Linked DNA regions of Prosthecodimorpha staleyi. The protein of the gene in region 1 binds, or shares a complex with, the protein of each later gene. Links are inferred from orthologs where the notes say so. Each region holds a gene or a part of one and is shown on either strand. Other genes may lie near its edges. The genes, in order: KL771_RS07355 and KL771_RS21095.

What was found.
Region 2: the proteins of KL771_RS07355 (region 1) and KL771_RS21095 are in contact, whole or in part, in a solved structure (PDB 1A0O), measured with the Escherichia coli proteins. The link is inferred for Prosthecodimorpha staleyi from one-to-one orthologs.

The regions. Positions count from the first base shown.
Region 1 is NZ_JAHHZF010000003.1:291,176-305,935, reverse strand. What follows is about bases 6,325-9,656. They hold KL771_RS07355 (hybrid sensor histidine kinase/response regulator), read left to right. Parts: upstream 6,325-6,693; coding sequence 6,694-9,456; downstream 9,457-9,656. Other genes in these bases: KL771_RS07350 (chemotaxis protein CheW), read left to right, coding at 9,453-9,656; chpT (histidine phosphotransferase ChpT), read left to right, coding at 6,325-6,560. Outside these bases: KL771_RS07390 (amino acid permease), read right to left, coding at 1-700; KL771_RS07385 (N-formylglutamate amidohydrolase), read right to left, coding at 793-1,581; KL771_RS07380 (MurR/RpiR family transcriptional regulator), read left to right, coding at 2,029-2,895; KL771_RS07375 (hypothetical protein), read right to left, coding at 2,933-4,117; KL771_RS07370 (DUF1134 domain-containing protein), read right to left, coding at 4,362-4,940; KL771_RS07365 (YHS domain-containing (seleno)protein), read left to right, coding at 5,122-5,751; more of chpT, read left to right, coding at 5,904-6,324; more of KL771_RS07350, read left to right, coding at 9,657-9,920; KL771_RS07345 (response regulator), read left to right, coding at 9,956-10,321; KL771_RS07340 (protein-glutamate methylesterase/protein-glutamine glutaminase), read left to right, coding at 10,332-11,570; KL771_RS07335 (CheR family methyltransferase), read left to right, coding at 11,567-12,481; flagellar biosynthesis protein FlhA, read left to right, coding at 12,738-14,760. UniProt on the Escherichia coli protein: Involved in the transmission of sensory signals from the chemoreceptors to the flagellar motors. CheA is autophosphorylated; it can transfer its phosphate group to either CheB or CheY.
Region 2 is NZ_JAHHZF010000011.1:92,041-106,368, reverse strand. Bases 5,597-8,496 are described here. They hold KL771_RS21095 (response regulator), read left to right. Parts: upstream 5,597-6,804; coding sequence 6,805-7,188; downstream 7,189-8,496. Other genes in these bases: KL771_RS21085 (EAL domain-containing protein), read right to left, coding at 7,991-8,496; KL771_RS21090 (protein phosphatase CheZ), read left to right, coding at 7,259-7,930; KL771_RS21100 (MaoC family dehydratase), read right to left, coding at 6,036-6,482; KL771_RS21105 (bifunctional riboflavin kinase/FAD synthetase), read right to left, coding at 5,597-5,780. Also shown: KL771_RS21120 (hypothetical protein), read right to left, coding at 73-690; lspA (signal peptidase II), read right to left, coding at 827-1,327; ileS (isoleucine--tRNA ligase), read right to left, coding at 1,410-4,484; more of KL771_RS21105, read right to left, coding at 4,776-5,596; more of KL771_RS21085, read right to left, coding at 8,497-9,460; KL771_RS21080 (heavy-metal-associated domain-containing protein), read left to right, coding at 9,800-9,994; KL771_RS21075 (ABC transporter ATP-binding protein), read right to left, coding at 9,976-10,776; KL771_RS21070 (ABC transporter permease), read right to left, coding at 10,773-12,014; KL771_RS21065 (efflux RND transporter periplasmic adaptor subunit), read right to left, coding at 12,014-13,078; KL771_RS21060 (cupin domain-containing protein), read left to right, coding at 13,302-13,631; KL771_RS21055 (VOC family protein), read left to right, coding at 13,732-14,133; KL771_RS21050 (DNA-3-methyladenine glycosylase), read right to left, coding at 14,185-14,328. UniProt on the Escherichia coli protein: Involved in the transmission of sensory signals from the chemoreceptors to the flagellar motors.

The DNA.
Region 1 (14,760 bases):
CCGGCGCATCGCCTTCCGGCAGTCCGGAATAGTTGGTGAAGGTGAACAGGCGCTGGAGGTCCCAGGTCTTGACGCCGAACAGCAGCACGACCGTCAGCACGATCGCCGTGGCGAAGATCAGGTAGCCGGAGAAGTCGGTCAGCTTGGCGGTCAGGCGGATGCCGAAATGGTTGATCAGCGCCTGCACGAAGGTGATCGCCGCCACGAAGACGATCTGGTTGCGGAAACCGGCCGAGGTCGTCGTATCGGTGACGATGTCGAACCAGGGCGCGATCGAGCCGGCGAAGAAGCCCCAGGTGCCGGTGTTGATGGCGCCGAGCACGGTGACCAGGCCGAGCAGATTGAGCCAGGCGGTGACCCAGCCGGTGAAGCGGTTGCCGAGGATCGAACCCCAGTGATAGAGGCCGCCGGCCGTCGGATAGGCCGAAGCGATCTGCGCCATCGCCAGGGCGAAGACGCCGGAGATCAGGCAGCCGAGCGGCCAGCCGTAGCCGATCGCCGCGCCGCCGGCGCCCGAGGTCGCCTGGGCCAGCGAATTGATGCCGCCGGACAGGATGCAGATGATCGAGAAGGAGATGGCGAAGTTGGAGAAGCGGCTCATCCGCCGTTCCAGTTCCTGGGCATAGCCCATGGAATGGAGGATGTGCACGTCTTCCTTCTTGTCGCGATCGGAATATTGGTCCGCGTCCAGGCTGCTCATGAAATTGACCCCCGTGTCGATTGGCTCCGAATGTGCTTCCCTGCACTTCCTCCGTCAGGCGTCCCGCTCCCTTGTCGAGGGCGGGACCCGCTTCATGCGCCCGGCGACGCCCCAAGGGCCTCGTCGAGAGCGGCGGCGAGGCGGTCGCCCCAGCGGCGTTCCTCCTCGTCGGTGGTGGCGAGGTCGTTGCGGACCTCGATCATGATGGTCGCCAGGCCGCGGACGGTGCCGTGCCGGTCGAGCGTATGATAGACGCGGTCGGCCGGGGCATAGGGCTCGTTGTCGCCGACGACGAGCCCCGGTTCGCGCTTCAGGATCGCGATCACGCGATCGGCCAGCGCATCGCCGGGGTGATGGACGATCCCGACATGCCAGGGCCGTGCCACGCCGCGCATCACGGGCGTGAAGGTATGCACCGCGCAGAGCGAGACGGCGCCGGACTGCGCCGGGCGCCGGGCGAGCGCCGTCTCGATGGCCTCGTGATAGGGCGTGTAGGCTTCCGCCACACGGCGGTCGCGCTCGGCCGCATCGACCGTCGCATTGCCCGGAACCGGCGTCGTCTCGCCGATCGCGACGATCGAATCCGGGTCGCTCGGCAGGCGGTTGCAGTCGATCACCAGGCGCGACACGGTCGACAGCACCAGGGCCGCATCGAGCCGTTCGGCCATCCGGCGGGCGATGCCGCGGGCGCCCGGGTCCCAGGCGAAATGCCGGGTCAGGTCGGCGGCGCCGAGGCCGAGCGTGCCGTAGCGGGCGGGCAGGCGGTTGGAGGCGTGATCGCAGAGGAGCAGCCAGCGTCCGGCACCCTCGGGGCGCTCGATCACCGCAGCCGCGCCGCCGCGCTCCGAAATGTCCAGGTCCGCGGGTTCGGCTTCCGTCACGCGCCTCTCCGATCCGATGTGCACACGGGTCCGATATCCGGACGGGTCCGATGTCCAGGCCGGCCGGCGCGCGGACATGAAAGGTCCGTCCGGCCGCACGAGGCAGCCCGGCCCCGCAGCCCTCCGGCACGGTCGCATCGGCATCGCATCCTGGAACCCCGATCCCTGCAGGGCTGTATTATTCATTACACGGGAAATCGTTTTGTCAAATTCGGAATTTCGGTTTCAGTATTGCGCCGGCGAACCATCTCTGGAAACCGGCACCCCGATCGTGCGGCGGAAGGCGAACTGCGCGTCTCCCAGCCGGGGGCGACGGGCGCCGACGGCTCGTTCGGCGGTGGGTGAAGGGTCGACCGCACCGGGCGAATGTGCCGTAAGCTGGCGGTGCGACGCGGGATTCGGATCGTCGGGGGAACATGGACGTGGGATCGCGTTGGGGGGAGCGTCATGTCGGACATCCATGACGAAGGCGGGTCGGTCGCCGAGGCGGTGCGCGACCGCCTGGAGGCGATGACGGCGACCGAGCGCAAGGCGGCCCATGCGCTGCTCGCCAACTATCCGGCCGCAGGGCTCGCCCCGGTCGCCGAATTCGCCGACCGCGCCGGCGTCAGCGCGCCGACGGTGCTGCGATTCGTCGCCAAGCTTGGATTTGCCGGCTATCCGGATTTCCAGCGCGCCCTGCGCGGCGAGTTGGAGGCGCAATGGGCCTCGCCGCTGGTCAAGGCCGCCGGTCCCGGCAGCCGCGGCGCACCGCCGAGCGCCTTCGACCGCTTCGCGACCGCCGTCGTCGACAATCTCCAGCAGACCCGGCGGCACCTGCCGCCGACCGAGTTCGACGCGGCGGTCGATCTGGTCGCCGATACCCGCCGCGCCATCCACCTGATCGGCGGCCGCTTCACCGATGCGCTGGCCGGTTACATGGCCGCCCATCTGGCCATCGTGCGGCCGCGGGTCGAGCATGTCGGTAGCCGGACCGGCGTCTGGCGCGACCATCTCCTCGACATGAACCGGCGCGACGTGCTGGTCGTGTTCGATATCCGGCGCTATCAGGAGGATGTCGTGGCCTTCGCGGAGGCTGCCGCGGCGCGCGGCGTGACCATTCTGCTGGTCACCGATCAGTGGCTGTCCCCGGTCGCCCGCCATGCCGAACATGTCCTGGCCGGCCGAATCGCGGTGCCGTCGCGCTGGGACAGTTCGGTCGCGTTGCTGACGCTCGCCGAGGCGCTAATCGCCGCCGTCACCGAGCGGCTCGGTCCGATCGCCGACCAGCGCATCGCCGAACTGGAAGCGCTGCGCCGGGGCGACGCGCGCTGAGTTCCACGCGAGACGAACGGATTCGGTCCGGACGCGCTCAGGCGGCCGGCGGCGCGCCTGCGGGATCGTTTGGCTTCAGTTCGCGAATCCGTTCCGCCAGGCCGCGGCGTTTGCGCTTGCCGCCCCCCTTCGTGGGTGGCGCCGGCGGTGCGGAAGCCGACGGCGATGTCGGGGGCGGCGGAGCCCGGTCCGGGGCGTCGGCCAGGATGCGCGTGATGGCCGAGTCGGGTCCCTCGGCCTTGGCGGTCATGTCGACGATTCGCGCGGCGAGATCCGCCAGCCGGTCGCGCAGGATCTCGTTGGCGGACCCGTCGGGACCCGGCTGGAGAAGGGCGAGCCGGTCGGCCAGCGCGTCGCGGTCCGCCGTCAGGGCCGAGAGACGGGCCTCCAGATCGGCATTGGCCCGTTCCAGGCCTTCCATGGTGCGGGTCAGGTTGTCGCCCGGACCGGCCGACGCCGCCGCCAGCGCCTCGCGCAACCGCGCCGCTTCGGCGTCGAGCACCGCGATCCGCGCCTCGGCCTTGGTCAGCCGGTCGGACTTGGTGGTCAGATCCTTGGCGCGTTCGGCGAGTGCGCTCTCGATGCGCTTGATCCTGTCCCGTTCGTCGGCAATCAGCACATCCCGCTTCGCGATCTCGGCCTCGGCGACTTCGGCCCGGTAGATCGCCTGCTTGCGATCGTCGCCGAGATGACCGGCCTTGGCCTCCAGGGCCTGGATGGTGGTCCGCAGCGCCGCCGTCTCGACCTTGCGGGCGTCCGCCTCCGCGATCAGGTCGGCAAGCCGGATCTTGAGGTCGTTGACCTCGTGAATCTGGCTCTCGCCCTGGTGCCGGCTGTGGTCGAGAATGGCGCGGGCATTGTCGAAATCATCCCGGCGCGCCGCGAGATCCGCTTCGACGGCCGCCAATTGCGCGGCGATCCGGTCGCGTTCGCCGGCGATCGCCGCGACCTGATCGCGCGCACGTGCCGCCTCGATCTGCCGCTCGGCGGCGCGGCGCCGAAGTTCCGCCGCGGCCATCTCCAGCCGGCGGGTCTCGCGCGCGAATTCGGCGCGCATCTGGTCCCGGTTCGCCTTGATCTCGGCGAGACTGAGCGGCGTCGAGGCTTCGATGCGCAGGCGGGTCAGGCGAACGGCCCGGCGCCAGAAGCTCGGCATGATCATCAGGGCGATCAGCCCCGCGACCAGGAACCCGAGGGCGAAGAAGAGGGCCGATTCGATCAAGTCTGGTCACTCCGCCAGAGGAGCCAAGCTTTGCGCCGTCACCGAGCCGGCCCGGGCGCCGCATCACACGGCCGCCAAAGTCGGACGGTCGCACGAGGGGCCGGTCACCGCGCCGGCCGCCCCTGCAGCGGCCGCCGGCCGTGGCTCGGTTTCGATGATTAGCATGCCGGGCAGCGGACGGCACGTCCATCCGCGACGGCGTTCGACCTCTTGAGGAAAATCCGCCGGCCCCGCTCCTTGGGGATCAGAAGGGGTTCCAGGTGGCGGTGGGCGTGAACTTCAGATAGCCGAGCGCCACGCCGAGGCGCATGCCGACGCCGGCGCGGACCGGCACGACATAGACGTTGTTGTTGACCAGCGCCGTCATGCCGAAGCCGCCGATGAAATAGGCGGAGCCGTCGACACCGCCGAAGCGGTTGTAGATCGCCCCGACGGCCGGCAGGTTGTAGACCAGCATCATCGTCCGGGCGCCTTCGCCGCCGATGTCCCAGCCGAGGGACGGGCCCTGCCAGAAGATGCGGTGCTGGCCCTGGTCGCGGGTATGCAGCGTGCCCTCGCCGTAGCGCAGGCCGGCCCCGATCGCACCCGAACCCTCCTCACCGAGAATGTAACCGTTCGGCTGGCCATACTGGGCGACCGCCTTCTCGATCACGGTGGCGAGGCCGCCCGAGACGGTGCCGAAGAAGCGGTGTCCGGTGGAGATGAGTTCGTTGGAGCTGTAGCTGCCGCCGGGCGGACCCGACTGGGCGCCGGCAGGAGCCGCCGCGAGAGCGAAGAGGGCCGCGACGGCGGCAAGGATAGTCGTGAGCCAAGGGCGAGCCATGGAGGACCTCGTGGTGTCGCAGAGCATTCCGGTTGGGCCTGCCTTAACGGAGGCCTCATGTCTTCCTGCCACCCTTCCCGTTCCGGAGGTCGGGCCTCCGGGTCTGGAATGCCCGGCATGCCGGGAAGCCGATCCCGACAGTTCCGGACATTGGGCGTGAATGACGGCAGGCCGAATCAATATGGCAGACTTTAGCGGAATTCAGGCGACGCCATGGTTACGGGAGGTTGCCGGCTGCTTTCGCACCTTCGCGCTCGCCGGAACGCTCCTGGTCGCCGGACCCGCCGTGTGGGCTGCCGAGCCCAGTCACGGCGGCGGGCACGGCGAGACCAAGCCGGCCGCTCCGGAGCCACCGCCGCCACCCGAGAAACCGCCGCCGCCGCCCCTGCCGAAGCTGGAGAAGGTCGAGACGGTTCCGCGGATCCCGAAGGTCTTCGCCGACCCGCTGACCGGCCTGGCGCTCGGCGGCCTGGACCCGGTTGCCTTCTTCACCGACGGCAAGCCGATCGAAGGCCGCCAGGATCTGGAACTGGACTGGCGCGGCGCCGCCTGGCGTTTCGCCAACGAGGGCAATCAGGCCGCCTTCAAGGACGCACCGGAGATCTACGCGCCGCGCTTCTCCGGCTATTGTGCCTTCCAGCTCGGCCGCGGCTTCCTTGCCGAAGCGGCGCCGAATGTCTGGGTGATCTTCCGCGACCGGCTCTACCTGTTCCTGTCGCCCGCCCAACGGGCCGCCTTCATGCTCGATCCGGACGGTGCCGTGGCCAAGGCCGAGGCCGCCTGGCCGGCCCTGTCGCGGCAGCTGCCCTGAGCGGCGGCAGAGCCCGGGTCCGTGGATTGGCGGCGTGGCGCGCTTTGAATTCCGACGGCGAGCCTGTATCTCAAAACTGACCTCATCCGCCCGATTCGGGCGAATCGGGCTCGCCTTTTCCGATCCAGAGCCCACTTCCGGAGTTTTCCGCCATGGCCGACGCCGCCGACATCGCCGCGCTCGATCTCGCGGCACTTCTTGCCAGCCGCGTCTGTCACGACATCATCTCGCCGGTCGGCGCCATCACCAACGGGCTCGAAGTCCTGGAGGAGGAGACCGGCGAGGAGATGCGCAGCTTCGCGATGGACCTCATCAAGAAGAGCGCCCGCCAGGCCTCCGCCAAGCTCCAGTTTGCGCGTCTGGCCTTCGGGGCGGCCGGCTCGGCCGGCGCGGAGATCGATCTCGGCGACGCCGAAGCGGTCACGCGCAACTTCATGTCCGGCGAGAAGGCCAACATCGAGTGGACGGCCGTGCGCGTCCTGATGCCCAAGAACAAGGTCAAGCTGCTGCTCAACCTGGTTCTGATCGCCACCCATGCCATTCCGCGCGGCGGCACCATCCGCGTCACCGTCGAAGGCGCCCCGACCGCCCCGACCTTCCGGCTGGCCTGCACCGGCACCAATGCCCGGATTCCGCCGAACGTGGACCAGATTCTTGACGGGCGCCTGCCCGAGCAGGCACCGGACGCGCATATGATCCAGCCGATCTATGCCGGTCTCCTGGCGCGCGCCGCCGCCATGCGGGCGACCGTGGCCAAGGAAGGCGACGATGTCGTCTTCACCGCCGTGCCGCAGGACGTCGTCGGTTGATTTCCGGATTCCCTAGGGAAAGGGTAGAAGTTTCCCGTTCGGCAAGTCTCTCTTAACGCTTGACCTCGATACTTGACCTAAGGAACCGCGAGCCCGAGCCGATCGCGGTCCACCAGAGGGCAAGGAAGAGGCCATGGACGATCTCCTTCGCGAATTCTTGACGGAGACGAACGAGAGCCTCGACGTCGTGGACGTCGAACTCGTGAAATTCGAGCAGGATCCGAACAATGCCAAGATCCTGGCCAACATTTTCCGGTTGGTCCATACCATCAAGGGGACCTGCGGCTTCCTAGGCCTTCCGCGGCTCGAAGCGATTGCCCATGCGGCCGAAACGCTGATGGGCAAGTTCCGCGACGGCGTCCCCGTGACGCCCCAGGCGGTCAGCCTCGTCCTGTCTTCGTTGGATCGGATCAAGTCGCTTGTCGCCGAGCTCGAGGCGACCGAGCAGGAGCCGACCGGATCGGATCGCGATCTGATCGAACTGCTCGAACGGATGGCGGAATCCGGCGCCCCTGCGGCGCCCGTCGCGGCCGCTCCGCCGCCGCCCGAGGCGAAGCCCGCGCCGACGCTGGTCCAGGCCGAGGGGCCGAAGCATGCCTCCGGCGACATCGTCTATCAGGTCCTCGAGCGGCCGCTCCGTCCCGGAGAGGATTCGCTCGACGATCTGGAGCGCGCCTTCCGCGAGACCGAAGCGGAAGTGCCCCTGCTGAAGCAGATCGAACCCAAGCGCGATGCGCCGGCCAAGGCCGCTCCCAGCGCCGAGAAGCGCGGCGGGCGGGAGCCGGCCAAGGAGCGGGAGCCGTCGGCCGAGACCGAAGCGGCCAAGGGCGGCGTGTCCGCCCAGACCATCCGCGTTTCGGTCGACACGCTCGAACATCTGATGACCATGGTGTCAGAGCTGGTGCTGACCCGCAACCAGCTCCTCGAGATCGTGCGCCGTCACGAGGATTCCGAGTTCAAGGTTCCACTGCAGCGCCTCTCCAACGTCACCGCCGAGCTGCAGGAAGGCGTCATGAAGACGCGCATGCAGCCGATCGGCAACGCCTGGCAGAAGTTACCCCGCGTCGTCCGCGACCTCAGCCAGGAACTGGGCAAGCAGATCGAACTGGAGATGGTCGGCCAGGATACCGAGCTCGACCGCCAGGTGCTCGAACTGATCAAGGATCCGCTGACCCACATGGTCCGCAACTCCGCCGATCACGGCCTGGAGACGCCGGATCAGCGCAAGGCCGCGGGCAAGTCCGAGAAGGGCACGATCCGTCTGTCCGCCTATCACGAGGGCGGCCACATCATCATCGAGATCGCCGACGACGGCCGCGGCCTGAATGTCGATCGCATCCGCCAGAAGGTTCTGGAGAACGGTCTCGCCAGCGAGTCCGAACTCGAGAAGATGACCGAGCAGCAGATCTGCAAGTTCATTTTCGCGCCGGGCTTCTCGACGGCCGCCAAGGTCACCAACGTGTCCGGCCGCGGCGTCGGCATGGATGTGGTCAAGACCAATATCGACGCGATCGGCGGCACCGTCGATCTGAAGACCGTGATCGGTCAGGGCACCAGCTTCACCATCAAGATCCCGCTGACGCTCGCCATCGTCTCGACGCTGATCGTCGAGTCTGCCGGCGACCGCTTCGCGATCCCGCAGCTTTCGGTGGTCGAGCTCGTTCGCGCCCAGTCCAATACCGAGCACCGCATCGAGCGCATCCGCGACACGCCGGTCCTGCGGCTGCGCAACAAGCTGCTCCCGCTGGTGCATCTGTCCAAGCTGCTCGGCATCACCGACCGCTCGCCGAACGCGGTGGCGCGACCCGAGGACGACGGCTTCATCGTCGTCATGCTGGTCGGCAACCAGACCTTCGGCGTGGTCGTCGACGGCGTGTTCCACACCGAGGAAATCGTGGTCAAGCCGATGAGCTCCATGCTCCGGCACATCACCATGTTCTCGGGCAACACCATCCTGGGCGACGGTTCGGTGATCATGATCGTCGATCCGAACGGCATCGCCCAGGCGCTCGGCGGCATCACGTCGACGGCCGAAATGGCCGGCGAGAAGGATGCCGAGGAGGACCGCGCCCGGGTCGATGCGCAGACCATCTCGATGCTCCTGTTCCGGGCCGGCTCGGCCGAACCGAAGGCGGTGCCGCTGTCGCTGGTCACGCGCCTGGAAGAGTTCTCGGTCGAGAAGGTCGAGCACTCCAACGGCCGCGATCTGGTCCAGTATCGCGGTTCGCTGATGCCGCTGGTCTATTTCGACGAGATGCTGCAGCGCAAGAGCGAGGGCAGCGTGCCGATGCTGGTCTTCTCGGACGCTGGCCGGTCCATGGGCCTGGTGGTCGACGAGATCATCGACATCGTCGAGGACGAACTGAACATCCAGGTCGGGTCCGAGCGTCCCGGCGTGCTGGGATCGGCGGTCATCAAGAACCGTGCGACCGAAGTGGTCGATATCGGCTTCTACCTGCCGCAGGCCTTCGAGGACTGGTTCCAGCGCAAGGAGATGAAGGTCGAGAGCCTGACGCGCTCGCTGCTCTTCGTCGACGACGCGCCCTTCTTCCGCAACATGCTCGGCCCGGTACTCAAGGCCGCCGGCTTCAACGTCACCAGCGTCGAATCCGCGGTCGAAGGCCTCAAGCTGTTCGACGACGGCCGGCGCTTCGACGTGGTCGTCTCCGACATCGAGATGCCGAACATGAACGGCTACGAGTTCGCCGAGATCCTGAAGCGGCATCCCAAGTACCGCCAGATCCCGATCCTCGCGCTGAGCGCCATCTGCACGCCGGCCTCGATCGAACGCGGCCGTCAGGCCGGCTTCGACGACTACATCGCCAAGTTCGACCGGGCCGGCCTGATCGCCGCGCTGAAGGAAGTCACCACCACCGAATATGGGATCGCCGCATGAGCGAGGAGATCACCAGCCTGACCGACTCGGTGCAGTATGTGACCGTCATGATCGGCGGTCAGCTGTTCGGGTTGCCGATCGAGCGCGTCCATGACGTGTTCATGCCGGAATCGATCACCCGCGTGCCGCTGGCGCGGGGCGAGATCGCCGGTGTCCTCAACCTGCGCGGCCGCATCGTGACCGCGATCGACATGCGCAAGCGCCTGCATCTGGCGCTGCGTCAGGACGGCGGCCAGACCATGGCGGTCGGCATCGAGCACAAGGGCGAATCCTACGGCTTGCTGATCGACAATGTCGGCGAGGTCCTCACCCTGCCGACGGCCGGCCGCGAACCGAACCCGGTCAATCTCGATCAGAAATGGGCTGCCATTTCCGGTGGCGTGCACCGCCTGAACGGTCACCTCATGGTGATCCTGGACGTGGACCGCGTGCTCGGCGGCATGGCCGAAGTGCTTGCGGCATGACGACCCCGGTCGGACCGGGAAGTGGAGTGGTTGCCATGAAGCATTGCCTCGTCGTCGACGACTCGAGCGTGATCCGAAAAGTCGCCCGACGCATCCTCGAGGATCTCTCGTTCGAGATCGTCGAAGCGGAGGACGGCAAGCAGGCGCTCGACCTGTGCCGGCAGAAGATGCCCGACGCCATCCTGCTCGATTGGAACATGCCGGTGATGAACGGCCTGGAATTCCTGTCCGCGCTCCGCCAGGAGCCGGGCGGGGAGGCCCCGAAGGTCGTCTTCTGCACCACCGAGAACGATGTGGCGCATATCGCACGCGCCATTCGAGCCGGTGCCAACGAGTACATCATGAAGCCCTTTGATCGCGACATCGTGCAAGCCAAGTTCGCCGAAGTCGGTCTCATCTGAGCGGGGTCCCATGCCGTTGCCCTCTGCTGCCGCCAGCGCCTCGGGCGCCGCGGTCACCGATCCCGTGCGCGTGATGATCGTCGACGATGCCGTCGTTGTCCGCGGTCTGATCGGCCGTTGGATCGACGAAGATCCGGCGCTTGCCGTGGTCGCAAGCCATCGCAACGGCAGGCTCGCCGTTGAGGATGTGATGCGTTCCAACCCCGACGTCGTCGTGCTCGATGTCGAAATGCCGGAGATGGACGGGCTGACCGCGCTGCCGCTGCTGCTCAAGCAGAAGCCCGGCCTGGTCGTCGTCGTCGCGTCGACGCTGACCCGACGCAATGCCGAGATCAGCCTGAAGTGCCTCTCTCTCGGCGCCGCCGACTATGTGCCGAAGCCGGAATCCAATGCGAGCGTGACCACCTCGCCGGAATTCAAGACGGAGATCGTCCAGAAGGTGAAGACGCTGGGATTGCGCGCCCGCCAACGCGCCGGCCGTGCGGTCCGCATGCCGGAGCCCGCCCCGACGCCCGGCATGCGCCCGACCACCGCCATGGCTCATGCGCCGCAGCCGCAGCGCACGCCCTTCGCACGGCCCGCCGCACAGCCCGGACGGATCTCCGCGACGGCCCGCCCGGACGGCGGCAAGCCGGCGATCGCGACGCGCGCCTATTCCAACGTGGCGCCGCGCGTGCTGCTGATCGGCTCGTCGACCGGCGGGCCCCAGGCCCTGACCAAGCTCTTCGGCGAGATCGGCCCGGCGATCGGCAATCTGCCGGTGCTGGTCACCCAGCACATGCCGGCCACCTTCACGGCCATCCTGGCGGAACACCTGACCAAGGCCTCCGGGCGCCGCGCCGCCGAAGGCGTCCATGGCGAGCCGCTGATGCCGGGCCGCATCTATGTCGCGCCGGGCGGCAAGCACATGGTGATCGGCAAGGACGGTCACGACACGGTCGTCCAGCTCAACGACCTGCCGCCGGTGAACTTCTGCAAGCCGGCCGTCGACCCGCTGTTCCAGAGCGCGGTGCCGTTGTTCGGCGCCGCCATCCTTTCGGTGGTGTTGACCGGCATGGGCCATGACGGCGCCGCCGGCGCGGGCGTCATCGCCAAGGCCGGCGGCAGCGTCATCGCGCAGGACGAGGAGAGCAGCGTGGTGTGGGGCATGCCGGGTGCGGTCGCACAGGCCGGCGCGGCTTCCGAGATTCTGCCCCTGGACCAGATCGGCTCCAAGATCATCCGCATTCTGAGCGGGGGGCGCCCGTGACACCGGCCGAGTTCGACTATCTCCGCGTCTTCCTGAAGACACGCTCCGGCCTGGTCCTGACCAACGAGAAGCAGTATCTCGTCGAAAGCCGGCTCTTGCCGGTCGCGCGCAAGGCGGGGCTGCCGTCGATTTCGGCCCTTGTCGCCCGCGTCAAGGAACCCGGTGGCGCGGCGCTGCAGGACCTCGTCGTGGAAGCGATGACGACCAACGAGTCCTTCTTCTTCCGCGACAAGACTCCCTTCGAGTATTTCACCAACTACATGCTGCCGGAACTGCTGCAGGCGCGGGCGCGCGAGCGCCGGCTGCGCATCTGGTGTGCGGCCGCGTCGACGGGCCAGGAGCCCTACACGCTGGCCATGTGCCTGAAGGACAACGAGGCCAAGCTCGCCGGCTGGCAGGTCGAGATCATCGGCACCGACCTGTCGGTCGAGGTTCTGGAGAAGGCCAAGGCCGGCATCTACACGCAGTTCGAGGTCCAGCGCGGCCTGCCGATCAACCACCTGCTGCGCTATTTCAACCAGACCGGCGACGTCTGGCAGATCCGTTCCGACCTGCGCTCGATGGTGCAGTATCGCAAGCTGAACCTGCTCGAGAACTTCTCCTCGCTCGGCCAGTTCGATATCGTCTTCTGCCGCAACGTGCTGATCTATTTCGACAACGAGACGAAATGCGGGGTCCTCAACCGGATCGCCAAGATGCTGCCCGACGACGGCTTCCTGGTGCTGGGCGCGGCCGAGACCGTGGTCGGCCTGACCGACGCCTTCCGGCCGATGTCGGACCGGCGCGGCCTCTACCAGCCGAACCGGGCCGGTGCCCGACCGGCCGCCAAGACCGGAACCACCGGGACGGCGCCCGCGGCCCCTCCCGCCGGCTCCAGCCGGCTCGGCAGCTACACCTTCGCCAACCGGTAGGGCAGGGCGGTCGGGCTGCCGCCATCCCGGCGCCTACGGGCGTGCGCCGCCCGGCTGTGCCGCGAGACCCGTGGTCCCGCGCCGCTGCCCGTGGCGCCCCACCCTTGAAACGATGATCGGATCGACGCCGAGCGAGGCCGCAGCGCGGCGGCTCCGCATGGCGACGTTAACCGTCCCTTAACCATAAACCCGGCATTTTTTGCCCAGCGCCGGGCGTCCCCACCGTTCGGCGCGGCCCCTGTCCGGAACCGCGCCCATGACCGACACGACCGCCGGCGAGCCCGCTTCCGCTCCGAAGCCATCGCCTCTCAAGATCCCCTCGATCGGCGAATTGCTCGGCCACGCCCGGCGCGGCGATATCGGCTTGGCGGTCGGCGTCATCGCCATCCTGATGGTGCTGATCGTTCCGCTGCCGCCATGGCTGCTCGATCTCGCGCTCGCCGTCTCGATCACCCTGTCGGTCCTCGTCCTGATGACCGGCCTGTTCATCCAGCATCCGCTGGAATTCTCCGCCTTCCCGACCGTTCTGCTGATCGCCACCATGCTGCGGCTGGCGCTCAATCTCGCCTCGACGCGGCTGATCCTGAGCCACGGTCACGAGGGCACGCATGCCGCCGGCCATGTCATCGAAGCCTTCGGCAACTTCGTGATGGGCGGCAATTTCGTCATCGGCATCATCGTCTTCGCGATCCTGCTGATCGTCAATTTCGTCGTAATCACCAAGGGTTCGGGCCGCATCGCCGAGGTCGCGGCGCGCTTCACCCTGGATGCCATGCCGGGCAAGCAGATGGCCATCGACGCCGATCTCTCGGCCGGTTTGATCGACGAGAAGACCGCCAAGCAGCGGCGCAAGGATCTGGAGGACGAATCGAGCTTCTTCGGCGCCATGGACGGTGCCTCGAAATTCGTGCGCGGCGATGCGGTGGCGGGCCTGCTGATCACCTTCATCAACGTGATCGGCGGCATCATCATCGGCGTCGTCCAGCAAGGCATCACCTTCAGCCAGGCCGGCCATTCCTACACCGTGCTGACCGTCGGCGATGGCCTGGTCACGCAGATCCCGGCCCTGATCGTCTCGACCGCCGCCGGCCTTCTGGTCTCCAAGGCCGGCGTCTCCGGTTCGGCCGACAAGGCGATCATGAAGCAGCTGTCGGGCTACCCGAAGGCGCTCGGCATGTCGTCGGCGGTGATGATCGCGCTCGCCATGCTGCCCGGCATGCCGACGCTGCCCTTCCTGCTGCTCGCCGGGACCGCCGGCTTTCTCGCCATGGTCTCCGACCGGAACCAGAAGGACAAGGCGATCCACAGCGCCGCCGAGGCGCTGAAGGCCCAGGCCGCGGCCGCGCCGACCACCCCGGTCGAGGAACCGATCTCCGACGCGCTCAAGATGGACCATCTGCGCGTCGAACTCGGCTATGCGCTGCTGGCGCTGATCAACGGGCCGGACGGCGCCGACCGGCTGACCGACCAGATCAAGGCCCTGCGTCGGCAATTGGCGGCCGACATGGGTTTCGTCATGCCGCCCTGCCGCATCCTCGACAACGTGCAGCTGCAGCCGAACGAATACATCATCAAGATCAAGGAGGTGGAGGCCGGGCGCGGAACCATCTTCGCCAATCTGTTCATGCTCATGGACCCGGAGGGACGGGCGATCGACCTGCCCGGCGTGAAGACGACCGAGCCGACCTTCGGCCTGCCGGCAACCTGGGTCGAGCCGGCGCTGCGCGAGGAGGCGGCGATCCGCGGCTATACGGTGGTCGATCCGGCAACGGTGTTGTCGACCCATCTGACCGAGATCCTGAAGGCCAACGTGGCCGAACTCCTGACCTATGCGGACGTGCAGAAGCTGCTCGCCGATCTGCCCAAGGAGCAGCACAAGCTGGTCGAGGACATCGTCCCGAGCCTGATCAACGTCTCCGGCATCCAGCGGGTGTTGCAGGCGCTGCTCAACGAGCGCATCTCCGTGCGCGATCTTTCCGGCATTCTGGAGGGCGTCGCCGAGGCGGTCGGCTTCACCCGTTCGGTGCAGGGCATCGCCGAGCATGTCCGCACGCGGTTGGCCCGCCAGATCTGCGCCTCCAACCTGTCGCCGGCAGGCTATCTGCCGTTGATCTCGATGTCGCCGGCCTGGGAACTGGCCTTTGCCGAGGCGCTGCACGGGGAGGGCGACGACAAGCACCTGGCCATGGCGCCGTCCAAGCTCGGCCAGTTCGTCGCCGCCGTGCGGGAGGCCTTCGAGGATGCCGCTCGCATGGGCGAGATCCCGGTCCTGCTGACCA
Region 2 (14,328 bases), on another replicon or contig:
GACACACCGGCTCCCGCCGGTGGGCGCGCGATTCGTTCTTGGAGAGGTCAGGTTGTGCTATGGGTCTGCCGCTCAGAGCGGCCACCAGGTCGGCTTCCAGCTGCTCGACTTCTGCTCGGCGGCTTCCGGATCGACCGGCGCCTTGGGCGAGGGCGTCCGATAGTCCTTGGGCAGGTCGGTCAGGCCCTTGCTGCGGCCTTCGCGCGCCGCGATGGCCTCGCGGTTGACCTTGAACTGGCCGGCCATCTCGTCCGGCGTCAGACGGCGCGACGTATCGCCGGGGCCGCCGGAGGTGCCGGCCGGCCGGCTGGCCAGCTTGTATTTGGCCAATTGATCCGGCGTCCAGGTCTTGGAAGCGTCCGGATCGTCGCGGCCGAACTTGTCGAGATCGCGCTGGCGGTCTTCCGGGTTCTTGGGGAAGTTGCTGCGCGCCAGCGCCACGTCGGCATCCTGCGGCGCCGGCAGGTCGCGCTTCGGCGGCACCACCAGCGGCGAGCGCGGCTTGTACTCGACCGGCTTCTCGCTCGGGTCGATCGCCCCGATGCCGGCCATGAAACCCTTGACCAGATTGGTGTCGCGCTGTTCGCCGGTCTGCTCGTCCTCGAAGCCGTTGGTCGCGCTGGCGCAGCCGCCGAGGGCGATGAGGCCGGCGAGGACCGCAGGGCGGGCGAGACGGATCAGGTGGATCATGCGCTATCCCTGCTGTTCGGCCCGCCCCAGGCAGGTCGCCCGGCCGTGTCGCGGTCCGGATGGTCTTGGCGCCGCAGCCTCGGCCGAAGCGTCGACGGCGACCGACTCCCGTCCGTCCGCCGGTCAAAATCACGTCTCACGAAGAGCCCGACTTTGTGGCGCTCTTGGGGCCATGGAAGGCCATGTCATACAGGAGGCCGGCCACACCGGCAACGATCCACATGTCGGCGAGGTTGAACACATACCAGGACAGCGACCGGTCCGGCAGGAACAGATGCACGAAATCAATCACTGCGCCGTAGACGGCCCGGTCGATGGCGTTGCCGATCGCCCCGCCGAGGATCAAGCCGAGCGAGACGGCGACGAGGCGCGACGTGCTGCGCGCCATCCAGACCAGGATCGCCACCGAGGCGGCGACCGACAGGGCGACCAGCAGCCAGCGGCCGAGATCGCCCTCCTGCCGGAACAGGCCGTAGGAGATGCCGTAGTTCCAGATCAGCCGGAACTCGGCGAAGGGCGCGATCCGGACCGGGCCGTTGACGCCCAACTCGATCCCGTTCAGCGCATATTGCTTGCTCGCCTGGTCCAGCACGAGGCCGAGGGCGGCGACGATCAGGCCGAGAAGGCGGGGCGACATGGCGGGCTCCGGTCGGTCGTCGGAAACCCTTCGCGCCCGGTCGGGGCGCGAAGGGAGGGGCGGGCCTCTGCGGGCCGTCGGGTCAGGCGGCGGTCCGGCGGGCTTCCCACTCGCGCATCGCGGCGGCGTCGCGCGGGGTCAGGTCCGGATAGTCGGGATCGGTGCCGACCTCGGCGCTGATCTTCCAGGACCGGGCGCATTTGCGGCCCTCGGCCCGGGCGGGTTCGACGGCGACGCCCGCGACCTCGTCGATGCGGATCGCCGTCGCCGGGCCCTCGCCGGCGACCACCGTCACGCCGCTGGTGATGGCGATCTCGGCGAGATCGATGCCGGCGACCGCGGCCATGAGGTCCGGATCGGCGATGTGGACGATCGGGGCGGCTTCGAGCGAGGAGCCGATCCGCTTGGCGGCCCGCTCCAGTTCGAGCGCGCCGGTGATCGCCCGGCGCACCCGGCGGATGCGCGCCCAGCGGGCGGCGAGCGCGTCGTCGCGCCATGCGGCGTCGGGCGCCCGGAACTGCTCCAGATGCACCGAGCGGTCCGGATCGCCGTGGCGCAGCGTCCAGGCCTCCTCCATGGTGAAGGGCAGCATCGGGGCGAGCCAGGTGACGATCGCGTCGAACAGGCGGTCGACCACGGTCAGCGCCGCGCGCCGGCGCACCGAGGAGTGCGGATCGCAGTAGAGGGCATCCTTGCGGATGTCGAAATAGTAGGCCGACAGGTCGACGACCATGAAGTTCATCAGCGCATTGACGACACGCTTGAAGTCATAGGCGGCGTAGCCCTCGCGAACCGCCTCGCCGACCTCCCAGAGCCGGTGCAGCATGGAGCGTTCCAGCTCAGGCATGTCGGCGAGCGCGACCTCGGCGGCCGGATCGTGATGGGCCAGCGTGCCCAGCATCCAGCGCAGGGTGTTGCGCATCTTCCGATAGGCCTCGGCATTGGTCTTCATGATCTCCGGGCCGATGCGCAGATCGTCGGCATAGTCGGAGGTCACCACCCAGAGCCGCAGGATGTCGGCGCCGGAGGTCTTGATCACGTCCTGCGGGGCGACGATGTTGCCGAGCGACTTCGACATCTTGCGCCCGTCCTCGGCCATGACGAAGCCGTGGGTCAGCACCGAATCGTAGGGCGCGCGGCCGCGCGTGCCGCAGCTCTCGATCAGCGAGGAATGGAACCAGCCGCGATGCTGGTCCGAGCCCTCGAGATACATGTCGGCCGGCCATTTCAGATCCGGGCGCTTTTCCAGCACGAAGGCGTGGGTGGAGCCGGAATCGAACCACACGTCGAGAATGTCGGTGACCTTCTCCCAGGCGTCGAGATCGTTGACGAGGCCGCCGAGGAAGCGCTCGCGCGCCTCCGGCGTGAACCAGGGATCGGCGCCTTCGGCCTCGAAGGCTGCGCGGATGCGCCCGATCAGGTCGTCGTTGCGGTCGAACTCCGGTCCCGGCGCGAGGCGGCCGGTCTCGCGGTGGCGGAACACGGCGATCGGCACGCCCCAGGCGCGCTGGCGCGAGACGACCCAGTCGGGCTTGGCCTCGATCATGCCGCGCAGCCGGTTCTGGCCCTGCGGCGGATAGAAGGTGGTCTCGCCGATCGCCTTGAGCGAGCGGGCGCGCAGCGTGTCGCCCGCGCCGGCAATGTCACGGTCCATATGGATGAACCATTGCGGCGTGTTGCGGAAGATGACCGGCTTCTTGGAGCGCCAGGAATGCGGATACTGATGCTTCAGCCGGCCGCGCGCCAGGAGCGCGCCGGCCTCCACCAGCGCGGCGATCACGGCGCCGTTGGCGTCGCCCTTCTCGCCCTTGTCGGTGATCACGCGCCGGCCCTCGAGGCCCGGCGCCTCGCGGGTCAGGAAGCCGTCGTCGTCGACCGTGAACGGGATGGCGGTGTCGATGCCGCGCGCGGCGAGCGCGCGGGCATTGTGGGTCCAGATCTCGAAGTCCTCGCGGCCGTGGCCGGGCGCGGTGTGGACGAAGCCGGTGCCGGCATCGTCGGAGACATGGTCGCCGTCGAGCAGCGGCACCTGGAAGCCGTAGCCGAGCGCGGCGAGCGGATGGGCGCAGACGAGACCCGCCAGCACCTCGGCCGGCACGGCGGCGCGCTTCGCCCAGGCGGTCGCCTTGGCCTGCTTCAAGACGTCGTCGGCGAGCTTGTCGGCCAGGATCAGCCGGTCGCCGGCCTTGGCCCAGTTGCCTTCGGGCGCCTCGGTGACCTCGTAGAGGCCGTATTCGATCTTGGACGAGAAGGAGATCGCCCGGTTGCCCGGGATGGTCCAGGGAGTTGTGGTCCAGATGACGACAGACAAATCCGAGGAGTTCTTTACTGCCTTCAATGCGGAAATAAATAGATCTATCTTTTCGGTGGCAGGCTGATCATTGAATATCCACTCATTTTCGTTATGGTCAAAGTTTGCAATAAAAGCAGTTCGAGAGTAATGCGCGCCAGTGACTGTGTCTAGGAGCGCTTTCACAGGGAACTTCACCCAGATCGTGTCCGACTGGTAGTCCTGATACTCGACCTCGGCCTCGGCCAAGGCGGTCTTCTCGACCACCGACCACATGACCGGCTTGGAGCCGCGGTAGAGCTGGCCGGAAACGGCGAATTTCTGCAGTTCGGCGGCGATCACTGCTTCGGCCTGGAAGGCCATGGTGGTGTAGGGATCGGCGAAGTCGCCGGTCACGCCGAGGCGCTTGAACTCGGCCGCCTGCACGCCGATCCAGTGCTCGGCGAACTGCCGGCATTCCTGGCGGAACTCGACGATCGGCACCTCGTCCTTGTTCTTGCCGGCGGCGCGATACTGCTCCTCGATCTTCCATTCGATCGGCAGGCCGTGGCAGTCCCAGCCCGGCACGTAGTTGCTGTCGAAGCCGTCCATCTGCTTGGCGCGCGTGATCACGTCCTTCAGGATCTTGTTGAGCGCGTGGCCGATATGCAGGTTGCCGTTGGCATAGGGCGGGCCGTCATGCAGCACGAACAGCGGCCGGCCCTTGGCCTTTGCGCGCAGGCGCCGGTAGAGGTTGCCCTTCTCCCAGCGCGCCAGGATCTGCGGCTCCTTCTCGGGCAGGCCGGCGCGCATCGGGAAATCGGTGACGGGCAGAAAAAGCGTCTCGGAATAGTCGCGGGCGGCGGCAGGTGCGGTGGATTCGGTCATCGGTGTTCTCGAAGCGATCGGGACGGGCCGGCCGCGGCTGGAAAGCCGGAAGCGGCCGGCGGGAAGGTCGGGTGTCGGCACGCAGGTCCCGGACTTCGACCGGCCGCGATCAATCGCGCCCGGACGAAGCCGGGCCCGTAATTCGGCGGGCGGGCCGCACGATCGCAAAGAACCGGCGCATGCACTGGGTTCCCGGGGTGGAACGATGGCCCGCGGTTCTATCAGCCGCACGCCCGCGAGGGAAGTCCGCTTCAAGTCAGCCCACGGGCTGTACCGGTCAAGCCGCCGCTGCTACGCCAGTTCGGCCAGCCGGCGGTCGAGCGCGGTGCCGGGGCCCATGGCGGCGAGCACGGCGCGCGCCTCGGCGCAATCCTCGCCCATCCGCTCAATCAGCGCCTCGACGCTCGGGAAGCGCAGTTCCGGCCGGAGATAGGAGGCGAAGCCGATCTGGACGGTGCGGCCGTAGAGGTCGCCCTTGAAGTCGAACACGAAGGTCTCGAGCAGCGGTGCGCCGTTATCGAATTGCGGCCGGCGCCCGTAATTGGCAACGCCGTGATGCTGCACCCCGTCGACCGTGAAGGTGACCGCATAGACCCCATGGGCCAGCCGGCAATCGGCGCCGAGCCGGACATTGGCGGTCGGGAAGCCGAGATCGCGGCCGCGCTTCTCGCCGTGGATGACGGTGCCTTCGACGAACCAGCGATAGCCGAGCAGCCCGTTGGCAAGGCCCAGATCGCCGGCCGCCAGCGCGTCGCGGATGCGGCTCGACGAGACCGGCCCGCCGCCCTCGTCCTGGAAGGCCTCGATCACCGAAACCGCGAAGCCGCGCGCCGCCCCCTCGGCCGCCAGGAAGGCCGGCGAGCCGCCGCGCCCGCGTCCGAAATGGAAGTCCCAGCCGACCACCGCTTCGGCGACGCCGAGCCGGCCGACCAGGATGTCGCCGACGAAATCATCCGCCGAGCGGGCGGCGAAGTCGCGGTCGAAGGGCAGCACCAGGAGCCCGTCGAGACCCGCGGCGCGGATCAGCCGGGCCTTCGGGCCGGGTGGCGTCAGCCGGAACACCGGCGTGTCGGGCCGGAACACGCTGCGTGGATGCGGCTCGAAGGTCATCGCGAAGGCCGGCCGGCCGGCCGTCTCGGCCCGCGTCGAGGCGGCATCGAGCACCGCCTGATGGCCGCGATGCAGCCCGTCGAAATTGCCGATCGCGACGATGCCGCCGCGGAGGCTCTCCGGAAACGCATCCAGGCTTTCGGCAAGGGCGAAGGGGCGGGGCGCCGGAGCGGCCGGATCATGCATGGGCGGACGGGATCTTCCGAGGGAACCAAGTCGGCCGGACCCTGCAACGCCGCGCCGTCAGGGTCAAGCGACCGAAGGTCCGTCGACCGCCCCGGGTCCGTGCCGCAGGCCGGGTTGGCCCGCCGGTCCGCCTGACGGCGTCGGCTTGGGCCGGCGGTTCCGTTCGGACGGCCGGCTTCGGCCGGTGGTTCTGTTCAAGTGGCCGCCTTTGGGCGGTGGTTCTTTTTGGATGGCCGGCTTCGACCGATAGTTCCTTTAAATGGTCGGCTTGGGCCGGCCGGGCACCATCACGGTCGCCTCGCCTTCCAGGACGACCTGGTTGTCGACCGAGCATTCGCAATGCAGCCGGCAGCGGCGGCCCTTCTCGACCAGTTCGATCACCTCGACATCGACCACCACCACGTCGCCGATCCGGACCGGGCCCATGAAATTCAGCGTCTGCGACATGTAGACCGCGCCCGGTCCCGGCAGGCGCGTGCCGAGCACGGCCGATATCAGGCTCGCCGTATAGAGGCCATGCGCGATGCGCTGGCCGAAACGGGTCTTCGACGCATAGACGTCGGACAGGTGCAGCGGATTGTCGTCGCCGGAGATCTGCGCGAAACCGACCACATCGGAATCCATGACCGTCTTCAGGATGGTTTCGCGCATTCCGATCTTGAGGTCTTCGAAATAGTAGGAATTCAGGACCGGCACGGTCATGGAGCGGCCTCGCTTCGCGCGACGATGACGCACCGTCGCCCCTTCGGCCGGGCTCCGGCGCCTGCCGGACCCCCGGCATCGATGCGGCCGGACCTTGGCGCCGGGCGCCGCACTTGGCAAGTCACCACATGGTCTCGGCCCGGCGACGCGCGGTCGCGGTCTCATTCAAAGCGAATTTTCGGCATTAACGGAAATTTTCGAAGGTCTGGCTAATGTGACGGTCGGGAAGCGGGCGGGGGCACATGAGGGCTCACCAACCGGAACCGAAGTGTTACGGCACCGCCCGGAGGGGACTGGGCCGCCGAGGAGTGGAGTTTAACAGATGGCGCTCGATCTTTCGATGCCGATCCTCGTCGTCGATGACTACAAGACCATGATCCGCATCATCCGCAACCTGCTGAAGCAGCTCGGTTTCGAGGATGTGGACGAGGCTTCCGACGGAACCGAGGCTTTCGCCAAGATGAAGGATCGGCGCTACGGTCTGGTCATTTCCGACTGGAACATGGAACCGATGACCGGCTACGAACTGCTCAAGCATGTTCGGGCCGACACGTCGCTGGCCAAGACTCCGTTCATCATGGTCACCGCCGAGTCCAAGACCGAGAACGTGATCGCCGCCAAGAAGGCCGGCGTGAACAACTATATCGTGAAGCCGTTCAACGCGCAGACGTTGAAGGGCAAGATCGAAGCGGTCTTCAACGACTGATTTGGCGATTTTCGGAAGCAACACGGCCGGCCGAGCCTCTCGGCATCCGGCCGTGGAAGGGGACTTGCACATGGCGCAGCCGACGGCGACCGAGATCGGCCGGGTGGTGGAATTCCTCCAGCAGGACCGCGAGGACGTCAAGCTCAACGACGTCATGGACCTGGCCGAGCGGATGGCGCAGAGCCTCGACGAGGCTGTGGCGACCACCGACAAGATGCTGCATGCGGAATTCCGCAGCATCGCGGAGCAGATCTCGTCCCTGAAGCGGGAAATCCGCGACCTGCGGCCCGATCAGTTCCGTTTCGAGCGCATCCCTGAAGCCGGCCGCGAGCTCGATGCCGTGGTCGAGTCGACCCAGGATGCGACGGAAACGATCATGGCGGCGGCCGAGGCGATCATGGCGGCCGATGCCACCGATCCGGTCGCCTACAAGGCACTCGTCGACGACAAGATGATCGTCATCTTCGAGGCCTGCTCGTTCCAGGACCTGACCGGCCAGCGCATCCGCAAGGTCGTCAAGACGCTGTCCTGGATCGACGAGCGCATCGAATCGCTCGCCCAGCGGCTCAATCTTGCCGAAACCGGCCCTGAAGAGACCGTGGAGGAAAGCGACGACGAGCGCCGCATGCGCGAGTTGATGCTGAACGGCCCGCAGATGAAGGGTCAGGGCGTGTCGCAATCCGATGTCGACGACTTCTTCTCGATGTCCGACCAGGAAGATATCGACAAGCTGTTCGACTGATCCGACCCACCTGGGACGACGGCGCCCCGGTTTCACCGGACCGGCCGCCGCGTTGAGCCCTCAGGTCTTTTGAGCGATGGCCCGCCCGAGCGCGTTGCGACGCGGCTCGGCCGCGGGCTTTGGCTTGTCTGCGCGCACCGGCGGTTCCATCCGGGCCGGCGGCGGTGTCGTGGGCGGCGTCATGCCCGGCGTCGCCATGGTGGCGGTCGGCGAGACGGTCGGCACCGGTTCGGCGGACGGCGGCTCGATCGCGCTTTGCAGCACGTCGCTGCGGACCGGGCGCGGCGGCGAGAAGACGAAGCCCTGGCCGAAGCGCACGCCGAAATCGAGCAGTTCCACGACCTGCGTCTCGCTCTCGACATGGTCGACGATCAGGTCGATGCCGAAACGGGCGAAGAAATTGGCCAGATCGGCCGGGTGGATGTCGGCGCCGAGTTCGTCCATCCGGTTCAGGATGCGCTCGGCACCGATCTTGGCGAACTTGAAGCCGCGCTCGGCCATCAATTGGAAGCTCGGCCTCAGGTCGGAAACCTGGTCGACCGAGAAGCGGAAGCCCGTCGACTGCAGGCTGCGCAGGGCTTCGTATTCGATCGGGTTCATCGATTTGATCTGGCGCTGGGTGAACTCGAACACCAGCGTGTCGGACAGTGCGCGGTTGGCCTCCAGGAAGGCGACGAACTCGCGGAAGAAGGCCGTGTCGCCGAGGCTCGCCATCGAGATGTTGCAGAAGAGCCCGATATCCTTGGTCCGGGTGACCAGCCGTCGCAGGATCTGCACCGTCCGGAACAGGATCTGATTGTCGAGCATCGGCATGATGCCGGAGGCTTCGGCGAGCGGAATATAGTCGGACGGGTAGATCGTATCGCCGTCCTCGGTGCGCAGCCGCGTCAGTGCCTCATAGTAGCGGATGCGGCGCTGCGGCAGTGTCACGATCGGCTGCAGGTGGATGTCGATCCGATTGGCCTCGATGGCCCGGCGGACGAGATCGAGAAAGCCGGCCTCGCCGAGATGGGCGAAGCGCCGGGGCAGGAGGGTCGGCTCCTCGACCACCGGTGCGGGCGGCGGCGCCGGCTTGGACGGCGTCGCTGCGGCCGGCGCGGTGCGCCCGGCGGCGGCCCCGCTCCGCACCTGGTGCGACAGGACGCGCGTCTCCATGTCGGCGACCGATTCGACCACCTGCCGGACCAGCGCGCCGATCACCTCGACCTCGGCGACCACCGCCTCGACATCCTGGTTCTGCCGACGTCCCTGGTTCTGCTCCAGCCCGCCGACGCGGCGCTGCAGGTTTGCAACGTCCTGGCCGAGTTCGCCGAGCCGCAGCGTCAGGCCGGCGACCTCGGCGGCCAGCCGGTCGCGATCGCGCCGGCCGTTGCCCTGGATGTTGACGATGGTCAGCACGGCCAGCATCGAGATCCCGCCGACCAGCGCGGTCTCCCAGCCGAACCCGGCCTGGAAGCGCAGCACCACCGCGGCCGCGATGGCGACGACGATGATGCAGGTGGTGATGAAGAGATCGGCGAAGCGATTCATAGACCCGCTCGAGTGCCCGGACCGGCGCGGGCCGGCCCCTCGAATCACCGGCCACTATGCGTGATTCACGGTTTCGAAACCATTCTCTCCGGGCGTTGCCTGAAGTTCACTGTCGGCATCCTCAGCCGGTTCGACAAAGCGCGCCATCCGCTTGACGGCAAAGCGTGTTGCGGTCGAGGGTTGAGGATCCTCGGGCAGGCTCCCCCGGCCGGGGGCCATCCGCAATCGTCCGGGTCCCGCCGCCCTTGACCTTGCCCCAAGGGGAAGGTCCATATCCCGCGACAGGTCCGGACCCGACGGCCCGTTCCACCCCGCGCCAAGCCAATGGAGCCGATGACCATGATCACCCTCACCGTGGAAGGCATGACCTGCATGGGCTGCGTGCGCAGCGTCGAGAAGGCGGTCGGCCGTGCCGATCCGGGCGCGCGCGTCGAGATCGACCTGCCGAGCGGCAAGGTTGCGATCGAGTCCGCCGCGCCGCGCGAGACCTTCGTCGCCGCGATCGAGGATGCCGGCTACGACGTCGCTGCCTGAGTGGGGGCTGCCTGAGTGGGGGCTGCCTGATTGGGGGCCGCCTGAGCGGGGCCCGCCGGCGGCGCGTTGCGCTCGTCGGAGACGATCCGGCCGTCGACCAGGTGGATGCGCCGGCGCATGGCCTCGGCGAAGGTCAGGTCGTGGGTGACCGCCACCACGGTCCGGCCCTGCTCGGCGACCAGCCGGGCGAGAATGTCGCGCACCTGCGCCGACGAGCGCGTGTCCAGGCTGCCGGTCGGCTCGTCGGCCAGGATCACCGGCGGGTCGTTGGCGAGCGCACGGGCCATGGCGACGCGCTGGCGTTGCCCGCCGGAGAGCTGTTCGGGCAGCTTGTCGAGATGGCCGCCGAGGCCGAGCTGTTCGAGCAGCAGGGCGGCGCGCTCGCGCATCGCCCGGGCGTCGAGCCGTCCGAGCTTGCGCATCGGGATCATGACATTGCCGAGCGCGCTGAATTCCGGCAGCAGGAAATGGAACTGGAACACGAAGCCGAGCGTCGCCAGCCGGGTCGCCGCCCGCTCGGCCTCGCTCATGGCGTGGGTCGGCCGGCCGCGGATCAGGACCTCGCCGGTGGTCGGCAGATCGAGCAGGCCGAGCAGATAGAGCAGCGACGACTTGCCGGACCCCGACGGACCGGTCACGGCGACGAATTCGCCGGTGCCGATCGACAGGGTGACGTCACTGACGAGCGTGGTCTCGACCGCGCCCGACAGGATGCGGGTGACGTTGCGCGCCTCGATCAGCGGGATCGCGGCGTCGTCCGGGGCCGGGCCGGGCGCGGTCACGTCGCCCCCCGGATGATGTCGACCGGCTTCACCTTGGCGGCCTTGCGGGCGGGCAGGAAGCCGGCGACGCCGGCCGAACCGAGCGCGAAGACGGCGGCGATCAGGTAGTGCAGGGGATCGCGTGCGACCGGCAGATGGGTCACCTCGGTCAGGCCACCCTTGAGCTCGAAACGGATCGAGCCGAGCAGTTCGGTCAGCCCGAAGCCGAGCGCCCAGCCGGCGGTCGAACCGAGCAGGCCGATCATCAGTCCCTCGATCAGGAAGATGTGGCGCATGTCGGCCTCAGCGAAGCCGAGCGATTTCAGGATGGCGATGTCGCGCGCCTTCTCGTGCACGATGGTCGAGACGATGTTGTAGATGCCGAAGCCCGCCACCAACAGGATCGCGCCGACCACCGTGAACATGATGATGTTGCGGATCTTGAAGGCCTCCAGGAGGCTCTGGTTGGCCTCCTCCCAGGACAGCGACTTGTACCCGATCTCGCGCTCGATCCGGGCGGCGACCGCCCGGGCCAGGCCGACCTCGTCGAGGCGGATCTTGATCTGGTTGATGGCGTTCGGCCGCTCGAACAGGATCTGCGCCGCCTTCAGGCCGACATAGCCGCTGCCGTCGTCCTGCGTGGTCACGCCGGTATGGAACAGGCCGACGATCTTCAGCCGCTTCAGGATGCCCCGGCTGGTCGAGACCGTGATCTGGTCGCCGAGCCCGGCGCCGAGCTTGCGCGCCACCCCGTCGCCGATGACGATGCCGTTGGGGTCGGCCGCCAGCGTGTCGAGCGAGCCCTCGCGCATGTCCTTGGCGATGCGCGAGACCCGCTTCTCGGCGGCCGGCTCGATACCGGCGACCGCCAGGCCGACATCGCCGCCGCCGTAGCGGGCGACCGCCTGCCCGGTCAGGGCGGGGGCGATCCGGCCCGGCACGAGGGCCCTCAGCAGCGTCAGCACCTCGGTCGGGTTGCGGATGCCGCGCCGGTCGTCGTCGGGTTTCAGGCCGAGCAGTTCGACCGCATCGAAGCGGTCGAGCGCCGGCTGGCGCGGCGGGTTGCGGGTCTCGTCGCTGACCGAGACATGCGGCAGGGCATCGATCAACTGGGTGACGAAGTCGTCCTGCGAGCCCTGCATCAGCGCCGCCATGGCGATCGAGAAGCCGACGCCGAGCATCACGCCGACGATCGACACCACCGTCTGCCGGAGCCGGCCGGCGATATGCGTATAGGCGATGTCGAACAGAAGCCGGATCACGGCGCGGCTCCCTTTGCCGCCCCCGGTGAGGCGGTGCCGCCCCCGGCCGCTCCGGGGACCGGCACGGCGCGCACCGGCCGGCCGGACTCGAACCCGGCCGGCACCGGCGCGATGACGCGGTCGCCCTCGGCGAGATCCGACAGGATCTCGACCTCCGCCGCGCTGCGGATGCCGATCTGCGGCCGGATCGCCACCGCCCGGCCATCCGCTCCGATGCGCCACAGCCGGTCGCCGTCGAGCGCCGTGCGCGGCAGAATCAGCGTGCCGGCCTTGCGGCGGATGACGACGTTGATGTCGACCGTCATGCCGATCATCAGCGGCGTGTCGTCCGGCAGCTGGATGCGCACCCGGTAGGTCTTGGCGACCGGATCGCCCTTCGGCGTGATGCGCGAGACGGACCCCTCCAGGCGGCGGTCCGGGAAGGCGTCGGAGCGCAAAAGCACCTCCTGGCCGGCCTCGATGCGCGGAATGTCCTCCTCGTTGACCTCGGCCAGCACCTCCAGCGGCCGCGGCATGCCGATCCAGAACAGCACCGTCGCGGTGTCGGCGACCTCGCCGATCTCGCCGTCGCGGCGCAGGATGGTGCCGTCCATCGGCGCGCGCAGGACATAGTCGTCGAGCCGTGCCGTCTGTGCCGCGATCGCGGCCTCGATCTGCGACAATTCGCTGACCGCCCGGTCATAGGCCTGCTGGCTGACGACGCGGCGGGCGAGCAGTTCCACGGTCCGGTCGAGTTCGCCCTTCGCGAAGGCCTCGCGCGCCTGCAGCTCCTTGAGCGACGCCCGCGCGACGCCGTCGTCGAGCCGGCCGATCTGTTCGCCGAGCCTGACCGTCTCGCCCTCGCATTTGCGGCAGAGATCGACGATGCGCCCGCGCACCACCGGCTGCACCTTGGCCCAGCGCGCCGGCTCGACGACGCCGGTCGCATAGACCACCTCGGCCGCCGAGCCGCGCCGGACCGCGACCGTCTCCACCGCCAGGGGCCGTTGCAGCCACCACCAGGCGCCGGCGGCCGCCGCGGCGATCAGACACAGAACGAGAAGCCAGCGGATCGGACGCATGCGGGTCTCGGGGGCTTGGAGGACGGGATCGGCAGACCCCGGGGCGAGCGCACCGTGACGGTGCCCGGGGAAGCCGTCAATCCGGGGCATGACGGGGAGGGTGCCGTCCGCCGGCATCGGGCGGCCGGGTGATGGCGGCATCCGTCGACGGAAGCACCGGTCGGGACCGGTCCGGCGGCGATCCGTCGGATTTCGGATACCGGTCCGTGCCATCCTGCGTGCCATGACCAATCTTCTCGACGCCCTTCCGACCGTGCCGCTCGCCGACGAGATCTTCACCCAGATCTTGACCCGGGAGGGCGTGCGCATCGAGCGGATCGTCTCGACCGGACAGTCGACCCCGGCGGAGGCGCCCTGGGACCAGGACCATGACGAATGGGTCCTGCTGCTGGCCGGCTCGGCCTGTCTCCGTCTCGACGGCGAGGCCGACCGGGTGCTGCGGCCGGGCGACCATGTGCTGATCCCGGCGCGGCGCCGCCACTGGGTGCTGTGGACCGATCCGGCCGGGCCGACCGTGTGGCTTGCGGTGCATTGGCCGCCGAAGCCGGACTGACGGCGCGGGCCTGTCGGCACCGGTGCGGATGGAACGTCCTTGCGCCGTGTGCGTCCCGCTGTCATGGCCGGCGACGCCGGATTTCGAGGAGGGAACAGGCATGCGCATGATCTTCGTCAACCTGCCGGTGAAGGACCTGAACGCCTCGAAGGCGTTCTTCCAGGCGCTCGGCTTCACCTTCAATCCGCAGTTCACCAACGACGAGGCGGCCTGCATGGTGATCGCGGAGAACCATGTCTACGCGATGCTTCTGACAGAGCCGCGGTTCCGCGACTTCATCACGGGCGAGATCGCGGATGCCGAACGCGTCAAGGAGGTGCTGAACGCACTCTCCTGTGCGAGCCGGGAGGAGGTCACCGACCTGAAGGCCCGCGCGCTGGCCGCCGGCGGGCGGGAATGGAAGCCCGACATGGACCACGGTTTCATGGTCGGGGCGAGCTTCCAGGACCTGGACGGGCATGTCTGGGAATTGATCTGGATGGACCCGGCCCATATCCAGTGACGCGCCCGCCTCCGGTGACGCACCGGTGTCCGGCGCCGCCGCCGGCCGGGCCTATCGGAACGGCCGGCTGAGATAGCGCGACCCCTCCAGGCCGAAGCGCCAGGGCCGCTCGATCGCCCGGCTGATGCCGATGCGCGGCCCGGTCCGGACCGGCACGGTCTCATCGGATAGCGCCAGTCCGAAAGGGAGGCTGGC